2 regions of the Neorhizobium sp. T25_27 genome follow, and region 1 is predicted to be linked to the other one. Evidence: riboswitches for the same ligand, from Rfam matches in the RefSeq annotation. Region 1 holds a riboswitch; the other holds the start of a gene.
What was found. Region 1 has a riboswitch for thiamine pyrophosphate ahead of thiB (thiamine ABC transporter substrate binding subunit). Riboswitches for the same ligand answer to the same signal wherever they lie in the genome.
Positions count from the first base shown of each region.

Region 1 (5,728 bases):
TGCGCATGACCCATTCGACCTTCACCATTCTGCTCGGCGGCAACTTGCGCGTCACCGACCGCCTGCGGGACACGATCGCCGGCAGCCGCTTTATCGCGGCCGATAACGGCATGCGCCATGCGGCAGCACTCGGCGTGAAGCCGGAACTCTGGGTCGGCGATTTCGATTCCTCCGACGCCGCGCTGATCGCGCAGTTCCCGCACGTCGAGCGGCAGGCCTTTCCGCCAGCCAAGAACGAAACGGACGGTGAGATCGCAACGGCCGAAGCCATCGAACGCGGCGCGACAAGGCTGATCCTTGCCGGCGCGCTCGGCGGCGAGCGCAGCGACCATGCGCTTCAGCATCTCTTTCACGCCATGAGCCTGGCCGAACGCGACCTCGACATCCTGCTGACGTCGGGCGACGAGGAGGCCGTGCCGCTGCTGCCGGGCACAAAGACCCTGGACCTGCCGAAGGGTTCGCTGTTTTCAGTCATCGGTTTTTCCGACCTGGAAGGGCTCGATATCATCGGCGCACGTTATCCGCTCGACAACTTCTCGCTCCCCTTCGGCTCCTCGCGCACCGTCTCGAACGTTGCAGAAGGCCGGGTGGAATTCCATTTGAGGAAAGGCAAGGCCATGATCCTTGCCCGCCCCCACGACTTTACAGGAGCCTGACTGTTGGCGCCCCCAATTCTGAAACTTGACGATATTTTCCTGAGCTTCGGCGGCGCGCCGCTTCTCGCCGGCGCCGGCATGCAGGTAGAGCCGGGCGACCGCATCTGCCTGGTCGGCCGCAACGGTTCCGGCAAGTCGACGCTGATGAAGATCGCCGCCGGGATGGTCGAGCCCCAGTCGGGCGAGGTGTTCCGCCATCCCTCCTCGACCATCCGCTATCTCGAACAGGCGCCGGATTTCGCCGATTATTCGACGGTGCAGGCCTATGCCGAAGCGGGCCTCGGCCCGGGCGACGATCCTTATCGCGTCACCTATCTGCTCGAACATCTGGGCCTCACCGGCCAGGAACACCCGAACACGCTCTCCGGCGGCGAGGCCCGACGCGCAGCACTTGCCCGCGTCATGGCGCCCGAACCCGACATCCTGATGCTGGACGAGCCGACCAACCATCTCGACCTGCCGACCATCGAATGGCTGGAAGACGAGCTGCGCAAGACGAGAAGCGCGCTGGTGGTGATCTCGCATGACCGTCGTTTCCTCGAAAAGGTCTCGAATGCCACGGTCTGGCTCGATCGCGGCACGTCGCGACGCCTGAACCGCGGTTTCGGCGAGTTCGAAGCGTGGCGCGACGAAGTGCTGGAGGCGGAAGAGCTGGAACAGCACAAGCTCGGCAAGGCGATCGAGCGCGAGGAACACTGGCTGCGTTATGGCGTGACCGCGCGCCGCAAGCGCAACATGCGCCGCCTCGGTGAGCTGCAGACGATGCGCGGCAATTACCGCGGCCATAAAGGACCGCAGGGCACGGTGCAGGCGAGCGTCAGCGAAGGCCGTGAATCCGGCAAGCTTGTCATCGAGGCCGAGAACATCACCAAGAGCTACGACCGGCCGATCGTCGCGCCGTTCTCGATCCGCGTGCATCGCGGCGACTGCATCGGTCTCGTCGGCCCGAACGGTGCCGGCAAGACGACGCTTCTGAAGATGCTGACCGGCCAGCTGACGCCCGACACCGGCACCGTCAAGCTCGGCACCAACCTGGAAATCGCCACGCTCGACCAGAAGCGCGAGGACCTGGACCCCGAGGACACGCTGTCCCACCATCTGACGGATGGACGCGGCGAGACGCTGCTGGTCAACGGCGAACAGCGGCATGTCGCAGGCTACATGAAGGACTTCCTGTTCCAGCCGGAGCAGATCAGGACACCGATCAGGAACCTTTCCGGCGGCGAGCGCGCCCGGCTGATGCTCGCCCGCATCATGGCCCGGCCGTCCAACCTCCTGATATTGGACGAACCGACCAACGACCTCGACATCGAGACGCTGGACCTGCTGCAGGAAATCGTCGCCGGCTATACCGGCACCGTCATCCTCGTCAGCCACGACCGTGACTTCCTCGACCGCACCGTGACCTCGACCATCGCCCCCGCCAATCCGGACGCACCGGACGGCCGCTGGATCGAATATGCCGGCGGCTACACGGATATGCTGGCGCAGCGGAAGGGCGCGCTGGAGGAAAGGCGCCGCACGGAAAAAGCTGACAGGGCAAAAACCGATACTGCAGCATCGGTTTCCGGCATCCCGAAGGGCAAAGGCAAGCTTTCCTTCAAGCAGAAATTCGCGCTCGAGAACCTGCCGAAGGAAATGGCAAAAGCCGAGGCCGAGATCGCCGCCCGCGAGAAGAAAATGGCCGATCCCAACCTCTTCACCAAGGATCCCGCCGCCTTCAACAAGCTGGCTGCGGAGATGGAAAAGCTGCGCCAAAGCATCAGCAAAATGGAAGAAGAATGGCTGGAGCTCGAAATGCTGCGTGAGGAAATTGAAGGCTGATTTGCAATTTGTTAAGCTTAACAGATAGTTAGCTAAAAAAATATTTGTCGCGGAGCGGAACATATGATGTCCCGGGGCGTTCTGGGGTGTGAGTAGTGGTCGAAATGTCCCGGGGACGGATCGGCCTGCCCGGAACCGATCAACCGAATGGGGACATCCAATGCTGACAAATGTTACGCGTCGTCGGCTGGCCACTGAGGCGATGAATCAAAGAGTTATGATTGTCGAAGACGAGTTTCTGATCGCGCTCGATGTAGCCGAGACGATCGAAGCCATGGGCCTGAAAGTCGCCGGTTTTGCCAATGCCCGCAAACACGCCCTGGCGCTCGCCGCCTATGCCGATATTGCCCTGGTCGATGTCAATCTTTCGGACGGCCGGACTGGTCCAGAGATCGGGCGCGAGCTTGCCGAGCAATATGGCATCACCGTCGTCTTCATGACGGGTAATCCGGACGATGTGGAAGCCGGCGTCCAAGGCTCGCTCGGCGTTCTCACCAAACCGGTCATGCCCGATGTGGTCGAGAAGACTATCGACTACGCCGTTGCCAACCGGCTGGGCGGCATGGCGATCGTTCCGCGTGAACTGAAAGTGTTTCCGCAGAACCACTGAGCAATGAACCACTGAGTCATGTTGCTCCTGCCGAATGCGCCTTGAGCCGGCCGCAGACCGCCTCTTGCCAGCCATTCGCCTCGCCGCTAAATCTGATCCTGCTCTAACGGGGTGCCGCGCGTTTTCGTGCGGCTGAGAGGCCTTTGGCTAACCCGCGGAACCTGATCCGGTTAACACCGGCGGAGGGATTAGACGGCTCTTCATCAGCGCCTATTCCCCTTTGTCACCACAACGAGGAGACGCTGATGCGCAGCACCATTCTTTCGATATTCGCGGCCGCTGCCGCCTTTTCCCTTTCCGCGCCGGCCGAAGCGCAGGAAAAGACGTTGACCGTCTACACCTACGAGAGCTTCATCTCCGATTGGGGGCCGGGTCCCAAGGTGAAAGAGGCGTTCGAAAAGGCCTGCGCCTGCAAGCTCAATTTCGTCGGCGTCGCAGACGGCGTGGCGCTTCTGACCCGCCTGAAATTGGAGGGCAAAGGCACCGACGCCGATATCGCGCTCGGCCTCGATACCAACCTGATCTCCGAGGCGAAGGCGACCGGCCTGTTCGAGCCGCACGGGCTCGACGCCGCCGCGGCCAAGGTCCCCGGCAATTACAGCGACGACACGTTCATCCCCTACGACTACGGCCATTTCGCCGTCGTCTATGACACGCAGGCAATGAAGAACCCACCCAGAAGCCTCAACGAACTGGTGGACGGCGATCCCGCGCAGAAGATCGCCATTGAGGACCCGCGCACCTCGACACCCGGCCTCGGCCTGCTGCTCTGGGTGAAATCGGTTTATGGCGACCAGGCACCGGAGGCCTGGGCGAAGCTCAGGAAACGCGTGCTGACCGTCACGCCCGGCTGGTCGGAGGCCTATGGCCTGTTCACCAAGGGCGAAGTGCCGATGGTATTTTCCTACACGACCTCGCCCGCCTATCACATGGTCGAGGAGAAGACGGACCGCTATCAGGCCGCCGCGTTCTCCGAAGGCCACTACATCCAGATCGAGGTCGCCGGCATGCTGAAGGGGGCGAAGGAAAAGGACCTGGCGAAACAGTTCCTGAAATTCATGGTCTCGCCGGCCTTCCAGGACGTCATCCCGACCACCAACTGGATGATGCCGGCCGCCAAGACCTCCCAGCCGCTCCCCGACGCATTCAACAAGCTGGTGCAGCCGGCCAAGACGTTCCTGATGGGGTCGGACCAGGTGGCCAAGAACCGGCAGGCCTGGATCGACGAGTGGCTGACCGCCATGAGCATGAACTGATCCCATGCTGACGCGGGCGGAGCGGAGACGCGGGATTGGCTGGGGGCTGCTGAGCCTTGTCGGAATCGCCTTCTTCGTCGGCATCGCAGTCGCCGCCCTTCTCTCCTGGGACGCCGGCAACACCCAAAGCCGACTGTTCACCGCCTATACCTGGCGGATCCTGCGCTTCACCCTGCTGCAGGCGGTTCTTTCGACGCTGCTGTCGGTCGCCTTTGCCCTTCCCGTCGCACTTGCGCTCGCACGCCGCCCGCGCTTTCCGGGCCGTGTATGGGTCATTCGGCTGATGGCATTGCCGATGGGCCTGCCGGTGCTGATCGGCGCGCTCGGCCTGATCGGCATCTGGGGGCGGCAGGGGGTGATGAATAGCCTACTATTGAATCTTGGCCTCGAGCAACCGGTTAGCATTTATGGGTTTTCCGGCATATTGCTGGCACATGTGTTCTTCAACCTGCCGCTCGCCGCGAGACTGCTGCTTGCCGCGCTGGAGCGCCTGCCGGCGGAATATTGGCTGCTCTCCTCCAGCCTCGGGATGAAACCCTTCTCCGTTTTCCGCTTCATCGAGTGGCCTGCGGCCCGCCGCGTCATCCCCGGCATTGCCGGCCTGATCTTCATGCTGTGCGCCACGAGTTTCACGCTCGTCCTGGTGCTCGGCGGCGGGCCGGCCGCGACCACGCTCGAAGTGGCGATCTACCAGTCGCTGCGTTTCGATTTCGACCCTCCGCGCGCCATAGCGCTGTCGCTGCTGCAGATCGGCATGACGGCGTTGATCCTGATTGTGATTTCGCTTTTTCCGGCCCCTGACGACGCTGGCATCACGGCCGGCCGGGCGACCCGCCGGTTCGATGGCCGGACGTTGCCCGCGCGGCTTTGGGATGTGCTGGCGATCCTGCTTGCCACGATATTCCTGATCCTGCCGCTCGCCTCGATCGTCGGCGCTGGCGTCCAGGCCAATCTCTGGAGCCTCGTCAACAGCCCCGCCTTCCTGCGCGCCACCTGGACCAGTCTCATGATCGCGCTTTCCGCCGGCCTGCTGGCCGTTCTGACCTCCCTGGCTATCATTGCCGGGCGCGGAGCAATCTCAGACATGAAGACGCCTGGCGGAACGGCCAAGGCGTTTTCCGTGTCCTTGGGTGGGATGTCCTCGCTGGTGCTGCTCGTGCCGCCGGTCGTGCTGGGGACCGGCTGGTTCCTGATGCTGCGCCCGTTCGGCGATGTGGCGCACTTCGCCCCGGCGCTGGTGGCGATCATCAACATGCTGATGGCGCTTCCCTTTGTGATGCGCGTTTTGGCCCCGGCCGTGGAAACGCACCGCAAGCGGACAGGCAGGCTGTCGGCAAGCCTCGGCCTTTCCGGCTTTTCACGGGCATGGAGGATCGATCTGC
Region 1 is NZ_PVBJ01000017.1:47,258-52,985, forward strand. Features, by position in the region: gene C5J24_RS29845 (thiamine diphosphokinase) at 1-656, shown strand, start outside; gene C5J24_RS29850 (ABC-F family ATP-binding cassette domain-containing protein) at 660-2,480, shown strand; gene C5J24_RS29855 (response regulator) at 2,641-3,090, shown strand; TPP riboswitch at 3,188-3,295, shown strand; gene thiB (thiamine ABC transporter substrate binding subunit) at 3,336-4,346, shown strand; gene thiP (thiamine/thiamine pyrophosphate ABC transporter permease ThiP) at 4,351-5,728, shown strand, end outside.

Region 2 (5,728 bases), on a different contig from region 1:
CTCGATACGGTCGGGCTCGGCGCCTATTACGACCGGTATCCTGGCCAGCTTTCCGGCGGCCAGCAGCAGCGCGTAGCGCTTGCCCGCGCGCTGGTGATCGAGCCGGACGTGTTGCTCCTTGACGAGCCGCTTTCCAATCTCGATGCCCATCTGCGCGCCGACATGCGCACCGAAATCCGCACGCTGCAGCAGCGGCTCGGCATCACCACGGTGTTCGTCACCCACGACCAGCAGGAAGCGCTCGCCATGTCGGATCGCGTCGCGGTGATGAACAAGGGGTTGCTCGCCGAAATCGGCACGCCGGTCGGGCTCTGCGACCGGCCGCATTCGCCGTTCACCGCCTCCTTCCTCGGCGCCCGCACGGTGATCGAGGGGAGGACCGAGAACGGCCTGTTCACGGCGCTGGGGCTCACCTGCGAGGGCGCACCTTCCGGCGCTACCCGCCTCGTTCTGCGTGCGTCGCGGCTCAGGCTCTCGGACGGGCCGGGGCCGCTCAATGTCGCCGGCACGCTCGTCAATGCAGCCTTCCTCGGCGACACCTACGAAGCCGATATCCAATCCGCATGCGGCATGATCCGCCTGATCGTGCCTTCGGATATGCCGCCTCCGCCCCTCGGGACACCGTGCAGCATCCAGACCCAGCCGGGTGGCGCCACATTCATCTGACCGAAAAAGGGGAACCAAGACATGAACGTCTCGCGTCGTACATTCAACAAGCTCATCGCCGGTGCCGGTCTCGCCGCACCGTTCCACATCATCCGTTCCGCCTCCGCCCAGGAGCCCAAGAAGGGCGACGAACTGGTCGTCGGCATCTGGGGCGGCGCGCAGGAAAAGATCGTCAGGGAACATGTCGAGAAGCCGCTCGTCGAGAAATACGGCTGCAAGGTCAGCTACGTTCTTGGCGGCACCGGCGACCGCCGTGCCCGCGCCTATGCCGAGCGCGGTCGCCCGAGCTTCGACGTCCTCTACCTGAACATCTTCGAAAGCCGCCAGGCCGTGAAGGACGGCGTGACCCAGGCGCCGACGCCGGCCGTCAAGAACTTCGAGGCGCTCTATCCGAGTGCGCGAAAGGGCGGTTACGGCGTCGCCTTCAACCCCTGCACGATCGTCTACGACAAGACCAAGGCGTCGAAGCCGATCACCTCCTGGAAGGACATGTGGAACCCGGAATGGAAGGGCCGCATCGCCTGGCCGGATGGTCTGGGTGCCGAAGGCATTTCCGCGCTGATGATGGCCGCCCGCGTCTGGGGCGGAGACGAGAAGAACGCCGACATCGGCTTCGAAAAGGTCAAGGAACTGAAGCCGTTCGCAGCGATCCAGGGCAGCCAGGCCCAGCTCTTCGAAATGTTCGACCAGAAACTCGCCGATCTTTCGGTCGAGTTCGGCAGCTTCACCCAGTCTTATGTCGAAACGCGCAATCCCAATATAGCGATCGCCAAGCCGGTCGAGGGGCAGGCGCTTTCGATGAACGTTGCCTGCATCACCGAAGGCACGAAGAACCAGAAGCTCGCCGAGGAATGGATCAACCTGCACCTCTCCGAACCCTGCATGCTCGCCTATGCGCGCCAGATCTACTATTCACCGACCGTCAGCAACATTACGGTCCCGGACGACATCAAGTCGAAGCTCGTGCTCGGCGATGCCGATGTCGCAAAGCTCGTCGATTTCGATTGGGACGTGATCAATGCCAGCCGCGCCAAATGGCAGGCGAAATACGATCGGGAGATCGCGGGATGAACCGTTGGATCGGGCCGGCGCTTGCAGCGCCGGTCACCCTTTGGCTGCTTCTGTCCTTCGCGGCGCCGATGTTCGTGGTACTCGTGCTCTCCCTGCACGAGTATCCCGATCCTTTCGGCCCGCTGTTCATAACGCCGTCGATCGCGCAGTTCCGGGATATCGTCTCGGACGGCTTCTATTTCGGCGTCGTCTCCGAAACCATCCTGCTCGGCCTCGGCGTGACCGTCATCACCGCGCTTCTCGGTTATCCGCTCGCTCACTGGCTGGCGCGCATGCCGGTAAAATACCGCGCAGCCGCGTTTGCGGTCATCCTCATTCCGCTGCTGACCAATGTCGTGGTGCGCTCGCTCGGCATCATCCTCCTGCTGGCACCCGAAGGGCTGATCAATTCGGTCACCGGGCTGATCGGCATTCCGCCGGCCAGATACATGCTGTTCACCCATGGTGCTGTCGCGGTGGCGCTGGCGCAGGTCTTTTTGCCGTTCATGGTGCTGGCGCTCTACGACAACCTGCAGGGCACTTCGCCGCGGGTGCATGAAGCGGCCCAGAGCCTCGGCGCCTCTCCGGCGGTCCGGTTCCTCACCGTCGACCTGCCGCTTTCGCTGCCCGGCCTGCGCTCCGGCACTGTGATCGTTTTCCTGATGGCGACCACGGCTTACGTTTCCGCCTCCCTGCTCGGCGGAAAGAAGGTCTGGACCACCGGCATGCTGGTGCTGCAGGAAGCGATCAAGAACCTCAATGCGCCGCTTGCCGCGGCGCTTGCGATCATCATGACCGTCACCGGTCTCGCGTTTGCGGCGCTCTGCGCCTATTCGCTCAACCGCCTGATGCCGTGGCTGAAGGGCAAGCCCAGCAATCCCTGGAGCATACCGCGCTGGCTGGTGCCGATCATCAACATCCTCGGGCCGATCGTCTCGAAACTGCTGCTCGCCATCTCGCTGCTGCTCCTGCTGCTGCCGCTGGTGCTGGTCTGCATCCAGAGTTTCAACGACGTGCCGCAGGCGACCGCCTCCGGCTTCCGCGGCTTCACGCTGAAATGGTACGAGGCGGTGTTTTTCGCCGGAACGTATGCGGATGCCTTCTGGGTGTCGGTGCAGCTTGCCGTCACCTCGATGCTGGTGGCGCTTTCGCTTTCGCTGCCGGCGGCCTTCGCGCTCGCCCGTTATCCGTTCAAGGGTCGCTCCGCGCTCCTGGCTTTCTGGCTGCTGCCGATGTCGCTGCCCCACGTGGCGATCGGGGTCGGAATGCTGCGGCTCTTGCAGATCTACCTGATCATTCCGCCCTTCCTCGGCCTCGTGGCGATCCATGTGATCGTCATCCTGCCGTTTGCGATCACGCTTCTGACCACCTCGGTGATGGGGCTCGACCGGGCGCAGGAGGAGGCGGCGGCGAGCCTCGGGGCAAGCCCGGTGCGGCGGTTTTTTCTGATCATCATGCCGGGCCTGGCGCCGGGGCTGTTTGCGGCCGGCATCGTCGGCTTCCTGCTGAGCTTCGGCGAGGTGACGGTGACGAGCTTCCTCACCACCGCCCGGCTGACGACGCTGCCGGTCCGCATCTACGCGGAATCGACCTTCAGCCTGGAGCCGACCGCGCATGCCATCTCGGCCGTCCTGATCCTCTTCACCGTCATCGCGCTGGCCCTGCTGGGCAGGGTGGTTCGCCTAGACCGACTCTACGCACGGTGAGTTGGAAACGATAGCGGGCGGACCGTCCGGTCCGCTTGACAGACATAGCGAAAACCGACAGTTATCGTGTTCTTCCGAGGGGGGCATCTTGACGATGCTGAGATGGCGGTGAGCCGGACCCTTGAACCTGATCCGGGTCATGCCGGCGTAGGAACGGAAATAGGCGTCATTCGACGATACTTTCTCTTCTCCGCTTCACCTGGATCTCCGTAATTGACTGATCTGGAGATCGACCGATGATATCCATTCTTCCCGTGGTTCCGCAAGGATATCCGGTCCTGGCGTGCAGGTTCGGCGCGTAGCATCATGCGTGCGTCCCATGCGGTCATCGGCCTCGTCCTGCTTGTCGCCCTCTGGCAAGCGGGCGTCTGGCTGTTTGCTCCGCCCCGCTACATCCTGCCGTCTCCGATTGCCGTCGCTTCCGCCTTCGGGCGGCAGCCGGGTTTCCTGCTGCAGAACGGCCTCGTCACGCTGACGGAAATCGCGCTGGGCCTCGCGATCGGCGCAGGCCTCGGCATCGCCACGGCATTCGGGGTCGCCGCGTTGCCGCGGCTTGGCCGTCTCGTCTGGCCGATGGTACTGATTCTACAGTCCTTTCCCGTCTTCGTCCTGGCGCCGATCCTGGTTTTGTGGCTCGGTTTCGGCCTCGCCTCGAAAGTGGCGATGACGACGATCATCATCTTCTTTCCGGTCGCGTCGGCCTTTGCCGACGGTCTTCGCCGCACCGATCAGGAAATCCTCGACGCCGTTTCGCTGGAGGGGGCAGGTCACTGGCAGACGCTGGTGTCGATGCGTGTGCCGCTGGCGATCCCGAGCCTCGTCTCGGGCCTCAGGGTCGCGGCACCGCTGGCGCCACTCGGGGCCGTGGTCGGGGAGTGGGTCGGGGCGTCCGGCGGGCTCGGCTTCGTGATGGTCCAGGCCAATGCCCGCATGCAGACCGACACCGTGTTCGCGGCGATGACCATACTGGCAATCCTTACCCTCATTCTAAGGCTTCTCATCGACCGGCTGACCGCCGGACTCGCCCCGTGGGCCAGCGAAGCTGACCCTTCATCTTCATCCGCATCAGGGAGTTCCGTCCGATCATGATCCGTATCCTCACCGCGTCCTTCATCGCGCTGGCCAGCCTTGCCACCCCGATTTCTGCGCAGGCCGCCGACAAGCTCAGCGTGCTGCTCGAATGGTTCGTCAATCCGGACCATGCGCCGATGGTCATCGCCCAGCAGCGCGGGCTGTTTGCCGATGCCAAGCTCGATGTCGAGCTCATCCCGCCGTCAGACGCCTCCGCAGTGCCGCGGCTGGTTTCGGCCGGCCAGGCGGATATCGGCATCCACTACCAGCCCAATCTCTATCTCGACCATGAGGCAGGCCTGCCGCTCGTGCGTTTCGGCACGCTGGTCGAGACGCCCTTGAACACCGTCACTGTGCTGGCGGACGGTCCGATCAAGAGCCTCAAGGATCTGAAGGGCAAGAAGGTCGGCTTTTCCGTCACCGGTTTCGAGGATGCGATGCTGAAGCGCATGCTAGCCTCCGAAGGGCTTTCGAACGCTGACGTGGAACTGATCAACGTCAATTTTTCGCTCTCACCGTCGCTGATCGGCGGCAAGGTGGATGCGACGCTCGGCGGTTTCCGCAATTTCGAGCTGACCCAGATGAAGCTGGAAGGCCATGCGGGGCGCGCGTTTTTCCCCGAGGAGCACGGTGTTCCGACCTATGACGAGCTGATCTTCGTCACCCGCCGCGATTCTGCCGCCGACAACCGGCTGCCGCGTTTCCTGCACGCCGTCGAACAGGCCTCGATCTTCATCACCAACCATCCGCAGGAAGCCTGGCAGCTTTTCGTCAAGGCCTATCCCAACCTCGACGACGAACTGAACCGCACCGCGTTCTTCGACACGCTGCCGCGCTTTGCCAAGCGTCCGGCCGCACTCGACCAAGGCCGCTACCAGCGCTTCGCCACCTTCATGCAGGAAATGGGACTGATCAAGACCGTGCCGCCGATCGGGGACCTCGCAGTCGAAATCAAGTAGGCCAAGCTGCTGATATTGTTTGATTTGAACGCCGGGGTTCGCGTAACGTGATTTCCATGCCAGATAGGCATCGCACGTTACGTACCCTCGGAGTTTGCTTGACCATCGGACTTGCCCATGCGGAACTGATCGCGGTTCTGTCCGCCGTCACCGGCGACGAGCCGCGCGTGATGACGGTTCGCTCCGGCGATGCGCTGCCATCCGGGCCCTTCGAGCTTGGGCACAGGAGCCTGCAGGCCGGGCTTCGCGAATGGGTGGGGGACCAGACCGGCCATC
Region 2 is NZ_PVBJ01000001.1:449,443-455,170, forward strand. Features, by position in the region: gene C5J24_RS02380 (ABC transporter ATP-binding protein) at 1-666, shown strand, start outside; gene C5J24_RS02385 (PotD/PotF family extracellular solute-binding protein) at 688-1,737, shown strand; gene C5J24_RS02390 (ABC transporter permease subunit) at 1,734-3,422, shown strand; TPP riboswitch at 3,490-3,593, shown strand; gene C5J24_RS02395 (ABC transporter permease) at 3,729-4,511, shown strand; gene C5J24_RS02400 (ABC transporter substrate-binding protein) at 4,508-5,452, shown strand; gene C5J24_RS02405 (hypothetical protein) at 5,509-5,728, shown strand, end outside.
Region 2: it holds a riboswitch for thiamine pyrophosphate, as region 1 does, so the genes downstream of both, C5J24_RS02395 (ABC transporter permease) here and thiB (thiamine ABC transporter substrate binding subunit) in region 1, are expected to answer to the same signal.